3 regions of the Bacillus capparidis genome follow, and region 2 is predicted to be linked to each of the others. Evidence: riboswitches for the same ligand, from Rfam matches in the RefSeq annotation. Region 2 holds a riboswitch; each other region holds the start of a gene.
The links. A riboswitch is a leader RNA that binds a small molecule or an ion and turns the genes downstream of it on or off. The one in region 2 is predicted to bind S-adenosylmethionine.

Region 1 (7,831 bases), on a different contig from region 2:
AAAGATGAAAAGACGGTAAGAGGCGTAATCCAACGGGTAGCCCAAATGGCTAATCGAAAAGTTCCAAAAGAAATGGAAGATAAAATCGTCCAATCGATTACTAGCGGAAAAGAAAAGCTTGATTTTGGAACGATCAGCAAAATGATGAAAAAATAAAGATATTACAATTCTACTGCAGAGTGAAACAGATATGTTTCACTCTGCTTTTTTTTAAAAGGTAACACTGTTCATTATATGGAATAGATAATTGTGAGTTTAAAATGAAAATGAAAGGGGAAAGGACATCACAATGGGAAGGAGGCGTATGAAATGATTTATGCTCCGCACGTTCAGCTTGACCAATACATACAATACGCGAGCAGGATGAACCGAAAAAGCAATTATGCCCAAGTCTCAAAAGTGAAGAGCATCCAAGGGGAACTCGTTTACCGTGAGCTGGAAAAAAACACCCCAAAAAGCTATCAGCCAAATTGGGGTGGAAATCGTAAACGCCGTCAGAACAATTTTTATTCTGAGAATGGAAAAGGCAGGTACTTTCAAGAATATGTTTAAACCTTAAAAAACAACCTTTTCACACAATGGTTTTTTACAGTTTTTCCTTTATCATTTTAACGTGCGGGATTCCTGCAGCCAAAAACTCTCCAGATACAGTTTTATAGCCTTGAGCTTCGTAGAAGACAGCTGCTTGGACTTGAGAATATAACAGAAAAGAAGATGCCCCAAGCTTAGCCGCCGCTTCTTCGAGAGCATTCACAATCTGTTTTCCGCAACCTTTGGATCGGTAGGATTTTAATACACAAATGCGTTCGAGCTTTCCCATACCTTCGAATAATCGAGTTCTCCCGGCAGCAACCGGCTTCTCTCCATCATACAATACAACGTGGACAGAGGTCTCATCAAGTTCATCCATCTCGATTTCCGGAGATACTTTCTGTTCGTTAATAAATACTTCATTTCTTATAGATAAAGCATCTTTCCGTTGTTGATCAGTTTCTGCAATTGTTGCTATCAATATTTATTCTCCTTCTCCTAAAATGAATGTGTCATACACAGTCCAAGACCCGTTTTCGAGCTGATAAAGCAAATGAAAACGATCGATTGTCTCTTCATGGGCAGCGTCTGTCATTTTTAACGAGCTAAGCACATCGGAATGTTCATCTTCAGATATCTTTTGGGCTACTGTCACATGCGGAACAAAAGGATTTTCCGGTTCTGCGTCCAAGCTATCATTATGAATAGCCTCATAAAGATGGTTCAACTCTTTTGTCGGTTCAATCTTCATGTAAATCACATTATTTACAGGGGCAAATGAGCTGTATTTTGTTATGTTTATAGTCACTGGGTTTAACTTTTTTGCCGTTGCTTTCAGCTTTGGAACAAGAGCGTGAATGACTTCAGTGCTTGCTTCAAAAGCCGGTTTCAATGTTATATGAGGAGGAATGAGTGCATAATTTGGATCGTAACGTTTACGGTAAGAATTTGCGATATCCTGGAGTTTTTTTGAAGGAAATAAAACAATTCCGTATTTCATAGTGAACCTCCTTAGTGTTTCATATTATATAGTATACCAAAAAATTAAGGAGACATTGAGAGCATCTTCTTTAAAGCATGCGTGATCAATGGCTGCCAATACGTCCATTTATGATCACCGTCAAAGCTTTCAAAATAATAAATGCCATTTTTATTCTCGAGCAGCTGTTTTAATTCTTGATTTGGTTTGACAAAATCAAGAACCTGTTTGTCTGAGGTGTGTACTTCAGTCTCTTTTGTGCCGATTTGATGATAGATGCTTAAGAGATGAAGGGACTCGGTATCTTTTATCGCTTGTAAAACATGTTGATCGACATAAGGCGATTGCATGATGATATTGCCGAAAATATTTGGATAGTCAAGAGCGGTCATCAAGGAAACGGTCGCGCCCAGTGAGTCGCCGATTAACGTTCGGCCGGTACCAACCTGATAAGTCGAAAATTTTTCGTCAATGAATGGGATGAGCTCTTTTGCCAAAAATCGTTTATACGCATTAAATTTTGTTCCTTCTGGATGATAGGTGTTTCTCCGTTCACTGACACTGTTGTATGGTATACCGACAATTATGCATCTTTCCATACTTCCGTCATTCATAAGAGCTTCTGCCTGACGGGCAATTCGTCCTAATCGAAAATAATCATTACCGTCTTGGGCAATAATGACATGGTACGTGTACAACGGTGAAAAGGTTTTGGGCAAATACGTCAATACATCCATATGTTCGGCTAATTCGTTCGAATAAAGCTTTTCCTCGTTTATAACACCTTTTTTGCTAGTCACAACTATTCCCCCGCAATTGCAAAAAATTAAAGCGTTTCCATCTATTGTCACAAAAAGTATAATTTTTATGATTACCTATAGTTTAGCAAAGAACAAGCATGGAAGAAAAGATAAAAACTTTTATATAAGCTCTTGAAAAATAGGATGGAGTACGTTAAAGTAAAGAAAAATTAGAATATACGAATACGTTCTTATCATGAGAGGTGGAGGGACTGGCCCGAAGAAACCTCAGCAACCGGTTATGCATGCTGTTCAATCAGCTTGCACCAAGGTGCTAAATCCAGCAAGCGTTCTTTTGCTTGAAAGATAAGAGGAAGAGTTAAACCCTTCTTCTTATGAAGAAGGGTTTTTAATTTTTAAAGGGATGGTGTCCAAATGACTCGACATGTAGAAACGAAACTTGCACAAATTGGAAACAAAAGTGAAGAAACGACAGGAGCTGTTAATCCGCCGATTTATTTTTCCTCGGCATACCGCCATTTAGGAATCGGCGAATCAACGGGTTTTGATTATATTCGCACGAAAAATCCGACAAGACAGCTTGTAGAAGATGCAATCGCAAGCCTTGAAGGAGGAACTAGAGGCTTTGCATTCAGCTCTGGTATGGCAGCCATTCATACGATTATGGCGTTATTTAAAAGCGGAGACGAAATCATTGTTTCCTCTGATTTATATGGGGGAACCTACCGTTTGTTTGAAAATGAATGGAAAAAATACGGACTTACTTTTATCTATGATGATTTAGATAATGAGGACTGTACGGAGTCAAACATCAATGAAAATACAAAAGCGATATTTCTTGAAACTCCGACGAATCCTTTGATGCAGGAAGTTAGTATCGAGAAGGTTGCAAACATTGCGAAAAAGCATAATTTACTGTTGATTGTAGACAACACCTTCTATACCCCGGTGCTTCAGCGTCCCATTGATGAAGGTGCGGATATTGTGATTCACAGCGCGACAAAGTATTTAGGCGGGCATAATGACCTTTTGGCCGGCCTTGTGGTAGCAAAAGGAGAAGAATTGTCGGAAGAGCTATTTCAGCATCAAAACGCAATTGGAGCTGTTTTAGCACCTTTTGATTCTTGGCTGTTAATGAGAGGAATGAAAACTCTTGCCTTGCGTATGAGACAACATGAAGAAAATGCTAAGGAGCTTGCGGCATTTCTTATCGAGCAGGAAGGAATCACCGACGTCTTATACCCAGGACGCGGGGGAATGCTTTCTTTTCGAATCCTGAAAGAAGAAATGGTTAATCCATTTTTAAAAAACCTGCAAACGATCTGCTTTGCTGAAAGTCTTGGCGGAGTTGAAAGTTTCATCACTTATCCTGCGACGCAAACCCATATGGATATACCAGAAGAGATTCGCATCGCAAATGGAGTCTGTAATCGGCTTTTACGCTTCTCTGTCGGGATCGAAAATGTAGAGGACTTAAAGGATGATCTAAGAATTGCACTTGAGAAAGTAAAAGAGGAGGCTGTAACGTATGAGTAATAACTGGAGTTTTGATACAAGGCTTCTTCATAATGAGCATAAAACTGATGGGTCAACTGGTGCTGTCAGTGTACCTGTACAGCACGCTTCTACCTTCCATCAAGCTTCTTTTGACGAGTTTGGAGAATTTGATTACAGCAGATCAGGAAACCCGACAAGACAGGCGCTGGAAGAAACGATAGCCGCTCTAGAAGGAGGAGTAAGAGGATTTGCTTTTGCATCAGGAATGGCTGCGATCTCTACCGCCTTTTTGCTGTTGTCAAAAGGAGACCATGTACTAGTGACAAGAGAAGTTTACGGGGGCACCTTCCGAATGGTGACCGAGGTGTTAAACCGGTTTGGCATTGAGCATTCATTTGTTGATATGACTGATCTCAATGAGGTTGCGTTACATATTCAGCCAAATACGAAAGTCATCTATATGGAAACACCGTCAAACCCGACCTTAGGTATTACAGACATTCGAGGAGTTGTAAAACTGGCGCGCGCAAATGGCTGTTTAACGTTTCTCGATAATACTTTTATGACGCCTGCACTTCAACGTCCGCTCGACCTTGGTGTAGATATTGTGCTGCATAGTGCAACGAAATTTTTGGGCGGACACAGCGATGTCTTATCAGGTCTTGCCGCTGTTAAGGATCCAGACCTTGCTCAAGAGCTTTATAAGCTGCAAAATTCATTTGGCGCGGTTCTAGGCGTCCAAGATTGCTGGCTTATTTTAAGAGGATTAAAAACGCTGCAAGTCAGGCTGGAAAGGTCAAGCCAAACAGCCAAGCAGCTGGCAGAGTACTTTAACGGACATCCGGCAGTAAAAAATGTGTATTATCCAGGGCTTTCTTCTCATCCGGGTGCTTCTATCCATAAGAGCCAGTCGCTGGGAGACGGTGCTGTACTTTCTTTTGAATTGGAAAATGAAGATGCAGTACGGAAAGTCGTCCGACAATTAAAACTGCCTGTATTTGCAGTCAGCTTAGGTGCTGTCGAATCCATCTTGTCGTATCCGGCAAAAATGTCTCATGCTTCTATGCCGAAAGAGGAAAGAGAAAAACGAGGAATTACTGACGGATTGCTCCGTCTAAGTGCAGGTGTCGAAGCAGCAGAGGACTTGATCAAAGACTTCGACCAAGCTCTTGAGGCTGTTTCATCTAGTTTTACGGTCTAGAGTTGTGCCTGATCAGGAACCCTGTTTTTAGCAGGGATTCCTGTTTTTTCAGGAACTAAACAGTGTTGTCGATTTTCATAGTTGATTGATTTAATTTTCTTCTTATCATAAACTCTACCAGTTGGCTTAATTTATCTAGAAATAGAAAATTAGACAAGGTTAAAAAAACTATTGACGAAAATAAGTTATCTGATTATAATAATGTATGTCGGTACATATTCCAGCGTATTGATTTATCCGATTCCGTAGCTCAGCTGGGAGAGCGCTACCTTGACAGGGTAGAGGTCGCTGGTTCGAGCCCAGTCGGAATCATTGGGTGCCAAACCCCGAGAACCCTTATGGAACAAGGGATTCTCATATAAAAAAGCCACTTCTTCGGAAGTGGCTTTTTATTTTTTGATTTCTTCCAACCGACCAAACAACTGACCTTTTCAATTTCTAGCCTCTAAAAATGCATTTCCGGCATCTGAATCCAACTTCCTGGTGATATGTGTATATACCTTCGCCCTTATCATGCCTTGTTAAAATATCGAATCAAATTCCGAACTTTAATTTTCTGTACAGTGGCCTTTTTGAAATACGGAAGATTAAGGACTCTATTGTATATTGATAGACCTCCTGAGTCCTAGGATCAAGAGTGTACGGAGCAAAATCAACATTCCACTTTTCATACAACGCTTCGAATTTGATATTATCATGATCAACTAAGTTGCCCTACTTCGAGTCGTGCTAATATTTTTTTTAGCTTCTCTATTATTATTTCATTGGTGATTCTTAAATTTACGAATCCGTCGTCCAGTAGAATCATATCCCAACTCCAAGCGGAATTCGTATGTCCCTGGTCTTACTTGTCTAAAACTACTCATGTTCTTCTCTCCATTAACATTTCATTTTTAACTTTCTAAATAGTTTTCTACGATGAGGAATTTAAGCGCAAGACTTCAGAAAGATCAGGAATTTGAAAAATGAATTGTTTAAAATGAATCGGGTTCCCACCATATTTAAGAATTCGCAGTTTCGAGGATAGTCATGATTTAAAATCAATTCGTTCATAGTAACAGAAATCGCGGGCATCGAAGCATCGAACATATCACGATAGAAATATTCAAATGGAGGCTGCAAATCAAAATAAATCACCGGCTTGTCCCAATTAATATGATCAAAAGTAAGTACATATCAATATGACACTAGTTTTTCGTTCACATATTCTTGATAGACTCTTTGCTTAATCATTACTATCCACACCTTTCTTTTAAGTTGTAGATAAAGTTTTAAAAGAATTGCCCTAGTTTCTGCAGAATATGGAGGAGTTTTCTTAGGTGGCATGAAATCTTGAAACATCTCATCAAATTTTTTCTTGTTCAATTTTTCGTCGAAAAAGGTTCTAGCGTTTTTTCGCGAATTTTTTGTGACTCCAAATTCCTTAGCGATAAAAGGTACGCCAACTTTTATATTCGAGTAGTTAGTAATGTTGTACTTCAGCACGGCGGACACAGGAAAATTATCAGGAAGAAAAGGTAGCATTTTGGGATATTTACAGGAAACGGTGAAGTAGAATGATCCGAGCCTTAACACAAATCATACTGCTGCCCGGGCAAGAGACACGGAATCGAGAATGGCTTGAGGCTGATGGGAGATAGAGGAGTGAACAAATTAAACATTCTAATCTTGCCGATGGGAGCAGTCCGCCTGACATATTAAGGCAAATTCAAAGATAAAAACGCTCAAAGGTACTTAACTTACAAAAGAGCTATCCAATGGCAGTTGAAACATTAATTGAAAGTGCACTAGATTATTACAGGTCTAGTGCATGTGGATTATGATTTAACATGCCGATTCCTTCGAGCTGGAGTGGCAAAAAGAAAGAAGCTGCAGTTGTTACCCAGCATTGTAAAAAGCCTGATATAGACAATCTAACAAAGGGCCTCTTCGATTCTCTTAATCAATTGATCTGGGCAGATGATAATCAGGTTGTTAGTATCTCAGTTTACAAGGTTTATGAGGAAACGCCAAGTATTGAAGTTCTAGTGAAGGAGGTTGCTTCATGAGCACAAAAACTAGAAATGATCATCTACCGGGAGAGGTTGTTACATGGAAAATGATAGAATCTGAACGGCTAGCGTACATAGCCAAGCATCTGATCTTTCTAGAGGAGAAGCCGAAGCTATTTGACATGGTTGAGCAAACACCTTGGTCAAAAAATTAAAAAGCCCGAGCAGAGCCCGGACAATAAAAATGTAGGAGGTTTCTATTGTAACATGGGTTCTGCTCCAATTTGGAGGTACTTATGGAGGATAAAATACAGGAAATTGGAATGAAGCCAGCATCCGTACAATAATATTTGAGGATTCATACATCGTGGAAATAAGGATGGAGTCATTTGATTATCTCATAGAGCAAGCTGAAAAGGTTGTTAACGTAGAAAATGAACGCTATTATCAAGCTTTGATTGACATTACAAGAAATCCATCGATCCAAAGTGCAAATCAAATGTACAAAGTCGCACTAAAAGCACTGGCAGGTGATCCCGAATGATGCCAAAACACATTGAAATTCTACATACAGAGTTAGCGACAAAGAACTAAGTGATAACCGTCCAGGAGCTCTCTAAAAAATATGAGGAGCATCCTGAGGATATACTGCACTTGCCGAACGAAACAAGGATTTGACGGCTGCATTTGCCGGGGCTGCGACAGTTGTATTATTTGTGATCATGGTTTTGTTGCCGGGATGGATTGGGTGAGTAGACCAATACTGTATAACTAGTTAGTATCTTTTTCGAAATATTAATCATACAAATGCCTATACTTTTTCAAGTATAGGCAGACAATTTAATCTGTTACTAATAACGAGTATAGATTG
Region 2 (7,831 bases):
ATGGCAGATACTCTTGTATTTGTAGAAGCTATCGCATCTAAAGGACTTGATTATCTACATATTTCCTTGAATGACTTTTGGTCTGTTCCACGACGCGGTATCGATGATTCCCGCACCCGATTAGAGATCATTCAAGAACGTGTGGGCAGTCAGGTTCCTGTCATTGGAGTTGGAAACATTCGTACTCCTCTGGATACCATTAAAGCCTTGCAAACAGGTATTCCGCTCATCGCATTAGGACGTGAAATCATAATGGAACCAGACTGGATTAAGATGATCGTCCAAGGACGTGAGGGAGAAATTAAAACAACTCTATCCGAAAAGGATCAGGATAAATTAGTTATTCCTGATTCATTGTGGAAATTTATTCTAGATGTCCCAGGTTGGTTTCCAGTCGAAACTGAGTAATAAACATTTAAGTACAAGTTTGCTTTGACCTTTGAATTATACGACGATGGGTTTTTTCGAGAGGTTGAGGGAGTTGTCAGTCATGTGAAGGATATAATGGGAGATACAAATTTAATTAGATTTAACGGTATTGTAGATGTAAAGAGTAAATAAAAAAGCCCATGATTGGCTTTAGTTAACTTGCGAATCTAACACAAATGCATTGTGTTAATTCACAAGATTAGCCCTCCCGGGTGGAAGGGCTAATACAGTTTACAATAAAAAGACGTCATAACGACGTCTTTTTATTGTAAACAGATATTAATAAAATCCTTTCCTAATGGCGTATATGGAAGGAGAGTTGATGGATCAGGTAGTTGGGCTTAATGAGTTAAAGTAGCATGTGTAGGACTGAGGACGCCAGACGGTCAGGTATGGATAGAGCTAATCAAATTTTATACGCCGTCAGATGAAAAAGATATTCAGCAACCTTTTGCAAATACCCTGGGTATCCGGCATATTGCATTTGCTGTTGAAGATATTGAAGCCTTTGTTGCCAAATTGAAAAAGAAATGTATGGAAATCTTTAGTGAGATACAAAACTATGAAGAAAGATATAAGTTATGCTACTGTCGTGGGCTAGAGGGAATTATTTTAGAGTTGGCGGAGCAAATCAAATAAATTAAGGGTAATTAATAGTTATCGGGCCAATAATTGATGGATTTTGACATACCGCCAGTGAAATATGTAATCACGTCGATAAAGTTGTTCTGCAAGCGAATATTAAATAGAACAAAAAAGAGTATAAAGAAATGATTTTATACTGCAAAACATGATGCAATATTAGCAATAATTTTTTCTTTGATTGTTGTCGCTTTAACTTTTATTGGATAAATCCTATTTAATCTTTATTGGACTAACGGGTGTGATACTTCAAGATGGCATCGACTTTTCTTTATTGTCCTAACGAAGCAGGTTAGTACAATAAGAGTAGTTTAAATGCGGTATAATTTTTGAAAGGGGAGATGAATTATGCTTAGGGTAATCTTAGAATTATTTCGCATCGTAGCTATCATTTTTATTCTTGGCAGTTTAATGGGAGCTTTAGTTAATTTAATCTATGCGAGTATGGAAATAAACGTAGATAATCCAACTGGTGGATGGTTTGTTGGTGTAGCAATCTTACTTTTACTATTTGTATTATATAGAAATCGCCTTCAATTTTCAGGATTTTATAAAAGTAAAGGAAAAGAAAAACTCTCAAATAAAATAAGTATTTTCTTAATTTGTTTTTCAATGCTATTGATAACGATTGCTCCCTTATTTCGCTAACGGGTGCTTTACTTTAATAAAGAGTAAAGCGTTTTTTTATTCAGGTTAGTTCAACTGGAGACAAAGACCCTTGTTACACCGAAGAAAGATACTTGAAAATAGTAGAAAACTCAAATATCACTCCGAAGTTAATTCCGAATGTTAATCATAGTTTAGAATATGACGAAAACGCTGTGGAATCTATTGGAGTATTGAGAAATGTGATAAACGACATAGAACAATTTTAATGAAAAACGCTTGGATAAAATATATCCAAGCGTATGCAACGGCTTTTCGGGACATCGATCTGTAAAGATTGATTATAATCCCCCTTGGGGAACCATCCTCCCTTCGAAAGTCAAAAGGAGCTCCTAATACTCGGAAACGTTTCATCATGATTGCTTGGTGTGATTACGGCCAATTGTTTAACAACACAATGCCCAGTGTAACGATAATCATTTTAAACTTTTTCATGCTCATTCCTCCTAATCAATAAAATGTCGTACATCAAAATTGAGTTATTTTCTTGTACTTTAATACCACCATCCAAACGATAAACATTCTCTCCCCAACTTAATCAACAAATATTCTGTCTTTGAAGCTCAATAATTGATTTAATTCAAAAAAATCCCCCTTCTCAATTGTTATAATGTTGTAAAAATTGAGCCCAAGTTCGCCAATTGAAGCATATCCATGTGTTTTTGCCCTTAATTTCATTCTAATATGTGCACCTTTGCTCTTACATACATCGGTGAAAGAGTTTGCTCCCATTTACTTTAGCAATGAAAGGGTTTACTTTGATGATGAAAGGCATTGTGTTGATTCACAAGATTAGCCCTTCCAACTGGAAGGGCTAATTTTATGCTTTCTATCTCCATGTATCATAAGAAGTAACATTGAAATGGTTAAACATAGATATGGCAAGTACAGAAAGGACCATCAATGATTAATCTTTGATTTATGTACAATTAATTTTTGTAAAATATCAGCCAGTCGAAACTTGGAGCTTTGGCTTTAATATGGGAGGGTCTATTCTTGTGGTTCATGTAGCTAAAACCTTAGACAAACCCATATTTTACGGCACAAGAAAAGAATCCATTTTGAAAAAAGATTGATCAAAATGGATTCTTTTCTTGTGAATTAGTATACATTTTTTATAAAAAAGTTTGATCAAAAGTTTTCAAAAATATTGCTACGAGAATATTTTCTTTAAAATTACCATTTAAAAACGGTTAAACTTTTTAATAAACGGTACGACATTATTGAAAACGTCGCAACTTTTTATAAATATCGTGACTTTATTTTAAATCCACACATCGCCGATATTGCAAGCATTGTCAACATGTATCATAAGAAGAAATATGGAGAGTAACATTTCTCGCGAGATATAAGCGAAATTTAGTATTTTAGTCATTCACTAATTATTCGTTATTTCATACGCGCTATAAAGAGGCTAGGGACTTTTCATTAGGCTGTACAAAACGCAGATCGTAAATTGAATGATGTCGCCTTTTGGGTAATTAACCGAACATAAGGGGCCTTGACTTTCGTATGATCAAGGGTAAAACTTTCAACTTTTGCCATAATTCAGATCTCCTCACATGCGCTTTTTTCATTACTTAAATGCAGGGACATATACACCGTTATATGTCTTTTTAATGGTGTTTGCGACCGATTGTGTCTGATAAGCTTTGACCACTTTCTTATACGTGCTGTTGTTCTTGTCTGCAGTACTTGAAACAATGACATTGATCCACGGTTTGTTATTCGGGTCATTGAGATCCGGTTGAATATGATAAATCGAATCTTTTATCGGATCCATTTTATTATCGATGATAAAGTTGCTATTTGTGATCCCTGCAGCAAAGTCTGGAAGCAGACTAGGGATCTTAGCAGGGTCAACTTCGACAATATTCAAGTGCAGTTTATTTTCTGTAATATCTTTCACAGCTGGTGAGTACCCTTTGCTTGGATCAAGTTTGATCAAGCCCGCACTTTCCAAAACTTTGAGTGCTCTTCCAGCATTCGTGACGTTGTTCGGGATAGCAATTTTATCCCCTTCTTTAACCTGTTTGATACTCTTAAGATGATGCGAATAGACGTTTAAAGGAACAATATAGGATTGGCCGATGACGGTAAATTTATACCCTTTTTGCTTTTCTTCCTGATTCAAGAATGCATTGTGCTGGAAAGCCGTTAAATCCAGCTCTTTATTATCTAGAGATTGATTGGCAATGATTCCATCTGTAAATTTCACAAGGCTTACTTTGATGTTATCTTTTGCTAAATTTTTATTGACCTGTTTCCAGATCGGATCATCACTGTTGCCGACAACCCCAACTTTTACTTCCTTTACTTTGTCCGAGCTGCCGTTTGAAGACGAACCGCAGGCAGCAAGAACCAGTATAAAACTAAATATGAGAACTAAACTGCTGATTTTTGTGATTTTATTCATGATGAATTCCTCCTAATGCGTGGTTTTTTTGGTAATCAATGTGCCTATTATTTGAACGATACTGACAAAAATTAAGAGAACAATAATCGATAGATAGGTAGCATCTAATTGATTTTGCTGATAGCCGTAACGAATCGCGAAATCGCCGATCCCTCCGCCTCCGACAACGCCGACAATCGCCGTGAGTCCGATCAGACTGATGACAGTTATCGTTGTTACTCGCGCGATGGAAGAGATACCTTCTTTTAAATAGACGGAAACAATAATTTGAAAAGGCGATAACCCCATGGCAATCCCTGATTCAACCAGTCCTTCATCCACTTCACTTAAAGCGGACTCGATCTGTCTGGAGAAAAAGGGCGTAATGCCAACAATAAGCGGGAATATGGTGCCCTGTACACCGACAGCTGTCCCGGAAATCAATCGGGTAATCGGGATTAATGCTGCAATGAGAATAATGAATGGAATCGAACGGAACAGGTTGATCAACTTATCAAAAATATTAAAAATAAAGGTATTCTCTAAAATCCCATCTTTTTTTGTGGATACCAGAATGATCCCTATCACTAGGCTAAGCAGAAAAGAGATAAGTCCTGACTCAAATACCATTTTCAGCGTTTGAATAATTGAAAGATAAAATTCATCCATCACTTGAGAAACATTAGGAAGCAAGAATTGTATCAAGTTACCCATGGTTTTTTAGCACCTCAATCGCAAAATGCCTTTTTTTCAGATACTGCAGCGCATGATCAATATCCGGCTTCTGACCGCTTAAAATAACAATTAATCCCCCAAGTGGATTATCGCTTAAGATTTGAATATCCCCAAAGACAATATTTGCATCAACGTTATACGCCCTTGATATATAAGAAATGAGCGGCTCGGAAACACTGTTTGAGGTATAGCTCATTTTAAGCAGCAATTGTCCCGGCTGCAGCTGCACCACAGGAGATTTTGTTTTAATTAAGTTTTCCACACTGCCTAACGTTGACGTCGTTTCAATGAATGACTGCGTCAGCTCCTGCTGCGGATTTGAAAAAACTGAGTAAACATCACCTTCCTCAAGGATCTCCCCTTTATCGAGCACCGCGACCTTTTGGCATATTTCTCTGACAACGGACATTTCGTGGGTAATCACCACAATCGTTAATCCCAATTCCTTATTTAATTTCTTCAATAAATAAAGGATCGACTTCGTTGTCTTGGGATCCAAGGCACTTGTTGCCTCATCACACAAAAGGATCTTCGGCCGGTTAACCAGTGCCCTAGCGATCGCCACGCGCTGCTTCTGACCGCCGGACAACTGAGAAGGATAGGCATTTCTTTTGTCCGGCAGCGCAACCAGCTGCAGCAATTCCGTAATTCGCTCATTAATCTCTTTCTTAGTTAAGCCGCTATGTTTCAAAGGAAGAGCAATATTATCAAAAACCGTTCGGGAAGGCATGAGATTGAATTGCTGAAAAATCATACCAATCTTTCTTCGGACTGCCCTTAGTTCTTTTGCTTTTAAACCAACGATATTGCGGCCTTCACAGAAAACATTGCCTTCCGTTGGTTTTTCAATCCCATTAAAACATCTGACCAGCGTCGATTTTCCAGCACCGCTATAGCCAATGATGCCAAATATATCCCCCTTTTCAATTGAGAGATTAACGCCTTTTAATACGGGATGTTCTTTCTTACCATCCGTGAAAACTTTAACCACATGCTCCATACGAATAATCTCTGACGCTGACATTAGTACAGGCCCCCTTTCAATTATTTTCTATCAAAAAGTCTCAAAGATAAGAAGTCTTGTTTGTGGTTCTCCCCATCTTTTGAACACAACCATGTGTTCCTGGAATGAGCAACATAGTGATTCTGCTGGTTTCCCGAGTTTCATTGGGCCAGTCCCTCCGCCGCTCTGGATAAGTAAAAGGATTCATTTTATCTTTTATAAAAGGTTAAGGCTCCCACCTCTAAGCGAAGTGGGACTTTCCAATCAAGTGAGGTCCCCATCTGATTCCCCGATGTTTTAGCTTGCTGAAACGAGTTCACTATTGATGTTTCTTATGAATGTAAAAAAATATCCATATTTATATATAGATGGATTTTTCCAGACGTTGAATTGCTTCAAAGACGGAGGTCTCAGTCACTTCAAAAGGAAGCAAATGAATCGTTTTGTCCGGACTCACAGAATAAGCGGCTAGCTTGCGAATATCTTCTTCAGGACGCGCATCAAGGTGTAAATCCCGCAGATTCATAGGCAGCTTTAGGCACTGGTAAAACGGCTGAAGACGACGGACTTCCTCCCACTTTTCTTCAAGTGCTAATTGAACCATGATCCCATAGGCCACCTTGACGCCATGCAGGATATGTTTTGTCTCAGGGAAAACGGTCAGTGCATCATGGATCGAATGCGCTGCAGTTGCCCGTCCGTATTCGTCGCCGAACCCGCCGACAAGGCCGCCAGCAATTATATTCGTTTCCATCACGAGCTGCCAGGGCTCGGATAAAACGCCTCGTTTCATATCCTCCACAGCCTGTATTGCATACTTCAACGGAATGTCCCGACAAAGTTTAGCGGACTCTCTTGCATACAGAATGGAAAGATGATTCTGATGAACATGGGTGAGCAAACTGTCGGACTCATACCACTTCGCCAGTGTATCAGCAATACCGGCAATAAAATAATCAATGGGAGAATCCAATATTACCCGAGGCTCTATGAGCACAAGACTGGACTGTTTTGGATAAATCTCATGTCCAATGGATACACCATTATCTTTGTAAATAACGCTGAGTGCCGACCATGCCGCACAATTGCTCGCCATTGTCGGCAGTATCACCAGCGGACGCCCGCCAGATTTAAAAGCCGCGGCTTTCGCAGTATCGATCACTTTTCCACCACCAAGCCCGATAACAAGATCAATATCTGATTCCCGGATTTTCTGAATGACACGGTCAATCTCCTGATACGAACATTCGCCTCCGAAGGTCATCTCGTGTACATCGAAACCCGCTCCATTTAGATCGGGCAGATAAGGAGCCGTTTTGTGCCAAGATTTTACACCATGAAGAATAAGAACCCGAGCGGCCGACAGCACCTTGAGAAATTCCGGCAGATAATTATAGGCGCCTTCTTCAGAGATATACTGCTGAGGCCCGACTCTGGATACCAAATGAAAAGACATCGTGCTGAACTCCTTTACCGATAGAATAAATTGCCGTCAACTCTGCTGTTAATTCATCGTCATACCGCCTGTCACATTAATCGCCTGACCTGTCATATAGGAAGACAGGGGGCTAGCCAAAAAGAGAGCGACATTAGCTACATCGGACGGGAGAGCTGTCCTGCCAAGCGGAACTTGCGAACAGTCTTCCTCATATATCTGTTCCGGCGTCATGTTTCTTAATTTGGCACCGTCAATCCGCTCTCGATGCTTCATACTCGTCTCCACAATGCCAGGACAGATCGCATTGACCAAAATTTGTTTAGGAGCCAATTCGATGGCCATGACTTTCGTAAATCCCAGTACTGCATGTTTCGATGAACAATAATTTCCCATACAGCGGTAACCGTTTTTTCCGGCTTGCGAGGCTATGTTGATGATCCTGCCTTCAATACCCCGTTCGATCATCTGACGGGCAACCGCCTGTGTGACTAGGAAAGTTCCTTTGGAGTTGACATCCATGACT
Region 3 (7,831 bases), on a different contig from region 2:
AAATGGATTTTTGTTCTACAAGAAAATCGGCTGTTTCTTTTAACGTTTCAGCTAAGGGTCCTGAGAAGTATTCTTTTTGCTGAGATGCGTCAAGCCAGATAAGTTGTTTCATTGTTTTTAAACTTTCCTCTGGCGACAATCCAAGTTCTTTCGAAAGCAAATCAGCAGATTCTTTCGGCTTATCACGATAATATTTAACCGCCTCATCCAATACGCTTACGTAGTCCTTGACAACTTCCGGATATTTCTTAGCAAAATCATTATGCACGTAACCTAGTTCTGCAGTTAACACTCCTTTTTCTGCAAGCTCTTTTGAGTTCACAATGACCTTTCCTTTGTCTTGATTTAATTTTTCCAGCATTGGCTGCCATAAATAGGCTCCATCGATTTCTCCACGCTGCCATGCGGCATAAATATCAGGCGGGGTCATGTCTAAAATCGTAATGTTTTCTTTTACAGGATCAAGTCCTTCTTCTTTCAATGCACCAAGCAAACTATAATGAGAAGTAGAACTGAAAGTTGTTGCAATTTTCTTCCCCTTCAAATCATGTAATGACTGAATTCCGGTATCATCCTTTACGACAAGAGCTTCACTCTCTCCAATTATGTCGTGCAAGTTATACACACTGTACGGGAGTTTATTCGCAATACCAATAGAGGTTGGCGGTGTTCCAACAGTTCCAAAGTTAATGCTTCCGCTTGCGATCGCATTATTAACATCACGTCCAGCATCAAACTTCACCCATTCAACCTTGGTGTCGGGATATTTTTTTTCAAGCAGTCCGAGCGCCTTTGCAAGCAACTCTCCGCTTGGTGATGCTTGATATCCAATAACAATTTTTTCTGGTACATTTTCGGATGAAGATGTTGATTTATTTTCTGACGCTGAATTAGATGAAACTTGATTTGAACAAGCCGCACTAACTGTAAAAGCTAACAGGATGATTAACAAAACATTTCTTTTTAATAGGTTCATTTTATATTCCTTCTTTTCTATTTATTTTCCTACCCATGAAAAACGACTACGCTGATAAAGACGAATCAAACTGTCTAAGATAATCGCAATCGCCCCCATTAGGATGATGCCCGCAAAAACAATGTCACTTCGTAAGTATTTACTCGCATCAAGAACCATCCAGCCAATTCCACTTGTTGCCGCAACCATTTCAGCCGCAACAAGTGTTGCATACGTTATACCAATGGCTGTCCGTAATCCTGTAATAATATCAGGCAGACAAGAGGGCAAGATGATATGCCATAATACTTTGCTTTTTGTTCCCCCAAGAGAAAGCGCCGCATTGATACGATCACTAGGTAATTTTTGGACACTTGATACTATGGTGATAAATAATGGTGCAAAAGCGCTTAAAAACAATAAAGCAATTTTTGACTTATCGTCGATACCAAGCCATAATACTAGAATTGCATAATATGCAAGTGGCGGCAGAGGACGATAAAATTCAATAATCGGATCAAAAACAGCACGTATATATTTTGAATATCCGCATAATAGCCCTAGTGGGACAGCTATTAAGAATGCAAGAAACAGCGCGGAAAAGAGACGATACATACTATTAGAAATATGAGAAAGCAGCGAAGCTCCTTTATACCCTTGTGTGAAAAGTTCAATAAATGAAGCCCATACAGCCTGTGGTGTAGGAATAAAAAATGGATCTACCCACTTCAAATTTGTAATGATTGTCCACACAATGAATAAAATGATTACACTGGCTAAGGAAATGCCTTTCACTATCAAATTGTGCTTTCCATACGTATGACTGTTCTCCATTTGACATCTTCCTTTATAAATAAAATTTAGGGTTCGCTGGAGGGATATACCAGACCCCATTTCCGGAGGGAGCCCCACCAATAACTAAAATATCCGCCTTTAGAAGCAGGTCATAGTATTGATTCACTAACCTTCGTATTGTTAAGCAAGAAAAACACTCCTTCTAAGAGAAAATAAAAAAGACTCTTATCAATTTACGTCTTTACGTAAGATAAGAGTCTCTGGTTATCCAGTCGACCATTTATTTGGATTTGGAAGAAATTAAAGAAAACTTTTCTTATAAATCAATATTTATTCTTATTTAGCAAGAAATGATTTTTCTCTGTCTTGTCAATTTGTGTAATCTATTCATCGTTAACGGTGATTAACACTGAACCATACTAGCAGACTAAAAATATAAGAAATCTTGACTTCATCCACAATTGCCACTTTTCTACCACTACAGTCATAAATACAAACTAAATTAAGAGGTTCAATTTGGCTTTGCAGTCCGGACTGCACTTGCTAAGCGGAAAGATATCGATAAATTCTGCCATTATAATATCCATAGTTTCCTTACCTGTCAAGTATGAATTAGCGAACCTTGTTGATACACATTGAGAAAAAATTGATCAGTGCAGTTTTTTCAATGTTTATTTTTACAGTTATAGATAATTTTTCAATATCCTCTGATTGACTCTCACTAACAAGTTCTTCCATCATCCCTATGCCAATCTCTACCCCAACAATTCATAAATTTTATTTTGATGAACAAAACAAAGAAGGTTTTATTACAATATAATTCCGCCCTATTTAATAGGTTTTGATCATTCATTACTCTCTTTATAATTAAATTGATATAATTATTATATCGTATTTTATTTATAAATAATACACTTTATATTTTTTCAATATAATTTAAACATAAACTGATATTCTTTCAAAAGTAAAATCCCATTAAAATTTTATAGAAAAGAAACCCTTGACATTTTTTAATTATAACAATATATTTGTAAACAAATCTAACCAATAACTTAATATTAATTTTTTCTTATCCAGAGAGACTGAGGGACAGGCCCAATGAAGTCTCGGCAACGGGTTTATGACACCGTGCCAATTCCTGCAAATGCTTCTGCATTGGAAGATGAGAATGAGGTAGCTTATTTCCGAGAGCCCCACTATTTTCTTCTGAATAAGAAAATAGTGGGGCTTTTTGTTCTAATTTTTTTAAGGAGTGTGTGCATTGATTGAATTTAAGCAAGTAGCAAAAACTTTCACATTAGGAAAAAGGGAAATTCACGCAGTAAAAGACGTTACTCTCTCTATTTCTCAAGGTGAAATTTTTGGAATTATAGGTTTTAGTGGCGCTGGAAAAAGCACACTATTGAGACTTGTTAATATGTTGGAGAATCCCACTAACGGTTCTATTACGGTTCAGGGAGAGGACATATCTAGCCTTTCCCAAAAAGAGATTCGAAGTCTCCGCAGACGAATTGGCATGATTTTTCAAAACTTTAATTTATTTTCCTCTCGGACAGTAGCTGGAAATATAGCTTATCCTCTTAAACTTGCTGGGTTCCCCAAAAAGGAAATAAAGGCTAGAGTTACAGAGCTGCTGCAGTTTGTAGGCTTAACTGATAAAGCAAATGATTATCCGGAGCAGTTATCTGGCGGGCAGAAACAGAGGGTAGGAATAGCGCGCGCCCTTGCCACCTCTCCAGATATCCTAATTTGTGATGAAGCTACATCTGCTTTAGACCCAGATACAACAGGAGAAATTCTCCGCCTTTTAAAAAGGGTCAATAAGAGTTTAGGGATCACTATTTTGCTCATTACACATGAGATGCATGTAATTCAATCCATCTGTGATAGGGTTGCTGTGATGGAAAATGGCACAGTTGTTGAAACAGGATCACTTTTTGATACCTTCACAAAACCACAGCATTTGACAACTAAACGGTTTATTCAATCTGTTCAGCAGGATCGTCCTTCTGAAGTATTACTATCTCAATGGAAGGAAAATGGAGGGAAAAATTTATATCGGATTGTTTTCAGCGGCGAATTAACAAACAATCCCGTTCTATCCCAGATTACAAGAAAACATGATATAGACATAAATATTATTTATGGATCTATCAAAGAGCTTCAAGAAAAATTTTACGGAAACTTATTGGTATCATTTGAAGGGCATCAAGCAGCTATCGACAATGTAATTTCCGAGTTAAAAGAAACCGTTGAAATAGAGGAGGTGATCATTTAATGAGAGTGGACTGGACAACATTTTGGCCAAGGATAGTGGAATCAACAGGAGAAACGATTCTAATGGTAATTGCGACTTTAATATTTGGTTCCATTCTTGGCATCATCATTGGTTTATTGCTTTTTATCACTAGAAAAGGAAATATATTAGAAAATAAAATTTTATTTCAGGCATTGAACATTTTAATTAATATCATTAGGCCTATTCCTTTTATTATTTTTCTTGTTGCTATTAGCCCTCTAACTCGCTCCATTATTGGGACAACTATCGGAACTTGGGCAGCCATTTTCCCAATGACCATCGCAGCATCTTTTGGTATAGCAAGAATTGTGGAGAATAATTTAATCAGCATTGATCCTGGCGTAATTGAAGCAGCAAAGGCAATGGGAGCAAACCCTCTTCAAATTATCTTTACTGTATTAATTCCTGAAGCTTTAGGGCCTCTTATCCTTGGATTAACTTTTGTAACCATCGGTTTAATAGATTTTTCTGCCATGGCCGGAACAGTCGGAGGCGGTGGATTAGGTCATGTTGCCATGACTTATGGCTACCAACGTTTTGATGGCAGCGTCATGCTGGTTACCGTTGTCATATTAATTTTGCTTGTCCAGCTAGCGCAATGGATCGGGAATACATTGTCTCGAAAAATAATGCGCAGATAAAGTGAAACTTCAATCTGACCGTTAATGCGGGATAAAAACCAAACAGAATAAAGGAGATTGTTAAAATGAAAAAAATAACACTATTATTTTTATTATTATTGGCAGTATGGGTGCTTGCTGCTTGCGGCAATGACTCAGCATCAGGCGGCTCCAATAAAACTATTAAAGTAAAAATCGGGGTTACTGGTACAGATGGAGAAGTGTGGCCCACTTTAAAAGAAAAAGCTAAAAAAGAAGGAATAGAAATTGAGCTTATTGAGTTTTCTGACTACACCCTTCCTAATCAAGCATTAGCTAATAAAGAAATTGATATTAACTCTTTCCAGCACATCGCTTTTCTGAGCCAATTCACAAAAGAAAACAATGCTGATTTAGTGCCTATCGGCGCAACTGTCATTGCACCTATGGGGATCTACTCCGAGAAAATAAAAGATATTAATGATATCAAAAATGGACAAAGAATTGCTATTCCTGATGATCCTTCTAACCAAGCTCGTGCATTAAAGCTCCTTGAATCAGCTGGGTTAATCAAATTAGCGGATGATTTTGGACTTTTCGGCGATCCATCAAAAATAGTTGAAAATCCAAAAAATCTAGATATCTTTCCCGTTGTGGCACAACAAACACCACGTGTTCTTCCAGATGTTGCTGCATCCGTCATTAACAATGGTGTTGCAGGACAAGCCGGATTAGACCCTGTAAAAGATCCGATTTTTCTAGAAGACGCTAGTGATAAAAATGCTCTTCCTTATGTCAACGTATTTGCTGCACGTGCAGAAGATGAAAATAATAAAACCTATCAACGAATTGTTGAGTTATATCATGAAGCAGATGTGATAAAAGCCGTTGAGGCAGATACAAATGGTGGATCTATTGTTGTAGACACTTCAAAAGAGGATTTAATAAAACAATTTAAAGACCTATAAGAGGGGGATTATCATGAGCGAAACATTGACTGGCATAGAATTGATTACAAATTCTATCAATGAAAATAAAGAGCTATATATACAAACAAGCCAAGCTATTCACGCAAAACCTGAAATTGGGAACCAAGAGTTTTTTGCAAGTAAAACACATGTAAACATTCTTACAAATGCTGGTTTTACAGTAGATACTGCAGTAGCAGGACACGAAACATCCTTTTATGCTGTAAAAGACAGTGGAATTTCAGGTCCAACCATCGCTTTTCTTGCAGAATATGATGCTTTGCCAGGGTTAGGGCATGCATGCGGCCACAACATCATTGGGACAACTAGCGTTGCTGCTGGAATTGCCCTTTCTCAAACACTTGCAGAAACAGGCGGACGTGTTGTTGTGTTAGGAACACCAGCTGAAGAAGGCGGTCCTAACGGAAGTGCAAAAGGCAGCTTTGTTAAACATGGCTATTTAAAAGACGTTGATGTCGCATTAATGATACATCCATCCGGAAAAACCTCTTTAACTAGCGGATCCCTTGCAGTTGATCCACTTGATTTTCATTTTTATGGAAAGGCTGCTCATGCAGCTGGTTCCCCCGAGAAGGGAATTAATGCCTTAGATGCCGTTATCCAGCTATTTAATGGCATTAATGCACTTCGCCAACAGCTCCCTGATGATATTCGTATTCATGGAATTATTACACATGGCGGCGATGCGCCAAATATTATTCCTGAATACGCAGCGGCTCGTTTCTATATCCGAGCAGAATCTTGGAAAAAAACAGAAGAAGTTTCTGCTAAAGTCCGCTCCGTTGCAGAAGGAGCTGCACTTGCAACTGGTACGACTGTAAAAATAGAAAGATTCCAAAATGAAGTAAAAGATCTAATACTAAATCCAGTATTAGACGAAATTTTACATAAAGAATTAGAGTCAGTAGGAGAAACGGTCAATTTAGAAAAGTCTACTGGTAAAGGCTCAACAGATGCCGGTAATATTAGCTATGAAGTGCCTACTGCGCACCCCTATATAAGAATTGGCCCTGATGACTTAATTGCACACACAAACGATTTCAGAGAAGCCGCAAAGTCTGAACTTGGTAATCAAGCACTAATCAAAGGTGCCAAAGCTCTCGCAAGAGCCGGCTACCGCCTTTTAACAGATCCATCATTATTGCATCGTGTAAATAAAGCATTCGATCTTGCTAAAAATGAGAAAAGTTGATTAGTAACATAACCATTAGCAGATTCACCTTTATAACACAATTGATAGTATTTTATTACTTTTCATCAATAATACTAGGATTATATATGGTAATAGTTATTCAACTCTCCACATCCTAAAACAAGAGAAATCCTGGTCTTTTTAAAAAAGATCAGGATTGTCGCTTTTTAGTTTTTTATAGGCATTGATAAAATCATCGGGAGCTTCCTTTATTAAATATGAACGTACTCCTCTTGATGTATGCAGATAAAGAAATCCGAAATTTCCTTTTTTTCGATAGGAAACATCCCAAACAGATTCTAAAGGATACTTGTCAGCTTTAACAGCAATACCATCTTCAAATAGATTAATATCAAAAGAAGATTCAACCGTTCGTTTTTCAACCCAGCCGATTTCCTGGCGAACTTCGAAACAACGGTGACTAGCAAGTATTTTCATCTGCTGCTGCCTCCTTTATGTATCTCATCATCAGCTGTCCGATTCTCTTGATTATTTTGAGACCAGTCTCCCTATCCTTCCATCCTTTCGTCAGCATCGCAATGTATACGAGTCGTTCCTTGTGCTTTAGAATTGCTACATCGTGGTCAATTCCAGGCAGGTCTCCTGTTTTGTTATACAGCTCTATATTCGGACCTACAGGTTGGTTTATCAGCTTGTGAAATTGCTGACCTGACAGCATACTCAGCATTTCTTCTCTATTTAATTCCGTAAAAATAGAATTTTTTTCGGCAATCAGCTTTAAACACCCGACCATATCACGTGCAGTTGTTTCATTTTCTATTCCCGCTTTCATTGCTTGCGTATCCATGAAATGCCGCCTTAGAAAGCTATTTGAGCATCCAACACTGTTTACAAAGGATTGGATATTCTTCATACCAATAAGATCAATCAATAGATTGGAAGCCGTATTGTCGGAAACCGTTATCATAAGTGCCATCAGATTTCTAACCGATAGCTGCTCCACTCCACGAAAACTCTTTAAAACGCCTGAACCGCCGACTC

Region 1: another riboswitch for S-adenosylmethionine. It lies ahead of JOC74_RS00855 (methionine biosynthesis PLP-dependent protein); the one in region 2 lies ahead of JOC74_RS12280 (methionine ABC transporter ATP-binding protein).
Region 3: another riboswitch for S-adenosylmethionine. It lies ahead of JOC74_RS15515 (methionine ABC transporter ATP-binding protein); the one in region 2 lies ahead of JOC74_RS12280 (methionine ABC transporter ATP-binding protein).

The regions. Positions count from the first base shown of each region.
Region 1 covers NZ_JAFDST010000001.1:160,302-168,132, forward strand. Annotated here, with positions in the region: gene spoVIF (sporulation-specific transcription regulator SpoVIF) at 1-156, shown strand, start outside; gene JOC74_RS00835 (hypothetical protein) at 310-552, shown strand; gene JOC74_RS00840 (GNAT family N-acetyltransferase) at 587-1,012, opposite strand; gene JOC74_RS00845 (YjcG family protein) at 1,016-1,531, opposite strand; gene JOC74_RS00850 (esterase family protein) at 1,576-2,310, opposite strand; SAM riboswitch class I at 2,499-2,623, shown strand; gene JOC74_RS00855 (methionine biosynthesis PLP-dependent protein) at 2,686-3,807, shown strand; gene metC (cystathionine beta-lyase) at 3,800-4,969, shown strand; tRNA gene JOC74_RS00865 (tRNA-Val) at 5,209-5,281, shown strand; gene JOC74_RS23290 (RusA family crossover junction endodeoxyribonuclease) at 6,799-7,017, shown strand; gene JOC74_RS00875 (hypothetical protein) at 7,014-7,175, shown strand; gene JOC74_RS00880 (hypothetical protein) at 7,328-7,504, shown strand; gene JOC74_RS00885 (GNAT family N-acetyltransferase) at 7,801-7,831, opposite strand, start outside.
Region 2 covers NZ_JAFDST010000002.1:1,027,175-1,035,005, forward strand. Annotated here, with positions in the region: gene JOC74_RS12250 (NADH-dependent flavin oxidoreductase) at 1-408, shown strand, start outside; partial or broken gene JOC74_RS12255 (VOC family protein) at 737-1,068, shown strand; gene JOC74_RS12260 (hypothetical protein) at 1,420-1,719, shown strand; gene JOC74_RS24455 (S-ribosylhomocysteine lyase) at 3,166-3,282, opposite strand; gene JOC74_RS12270 (MetQ/NlpA family ABC transporter substrate-binding protein) at 3,314-4,153, opposite strand; gene JOC74_RS12275 (methionine ABC transporter permease) at 4,166-4,846, opposite strand; gene JOC74_RS12280 (methionine ABC transporter ATP-binding protein) at 4,839-5,891, opposite strand; SAM riboswitch class I at 5,961-6,067, opposite strand; gene JOC74_RS12285 (iron-containing alcohol dehydrogenase family protein) at 6,229-7,326, opposite strand; gene JOC74_RS12290 (SDR family NAD(P)-dependent oxidoreductase) at 7,375-7,831, opposite strand, start outside.
Region 3 covers NZ_JAFDST010000003.1:391,004-398,834, reverse strand. Annotated here, with positions in the region: gene JOC74_RS15525 (taurine ABC transporter substrate-binding protein) at 1-976, opposite strand, end outside; gene JOC74_RS15520 (ABC transporter permease) at 998-1,789, opposite strand; SAM riboswitch class I at 2,817-2,919, shown strand; gene JOC74_RS15515 (methionine ABC transporter ATP-binding protein) at 3,012-4,028, shown strand; gene JOC74_RS15510 (methionine ABC transporter permease) at 4,028-4,690, shown strand; gene JOC74_RS15505 (MetQ/NlpA family ABC transporter substrate-binding protein) at 4,756-5,616, shown strand; gene JOC74_RS15500 (M20 family metallopeptidase) at 5,630-6,829, shown strand; gene JOC74_RS15495 (hypothetical protein) at 6,971-7,267, opposite strand; gene JOC74_RS15490 (serine hydrolase) at 7,251-7,831, opposite strand, start outside.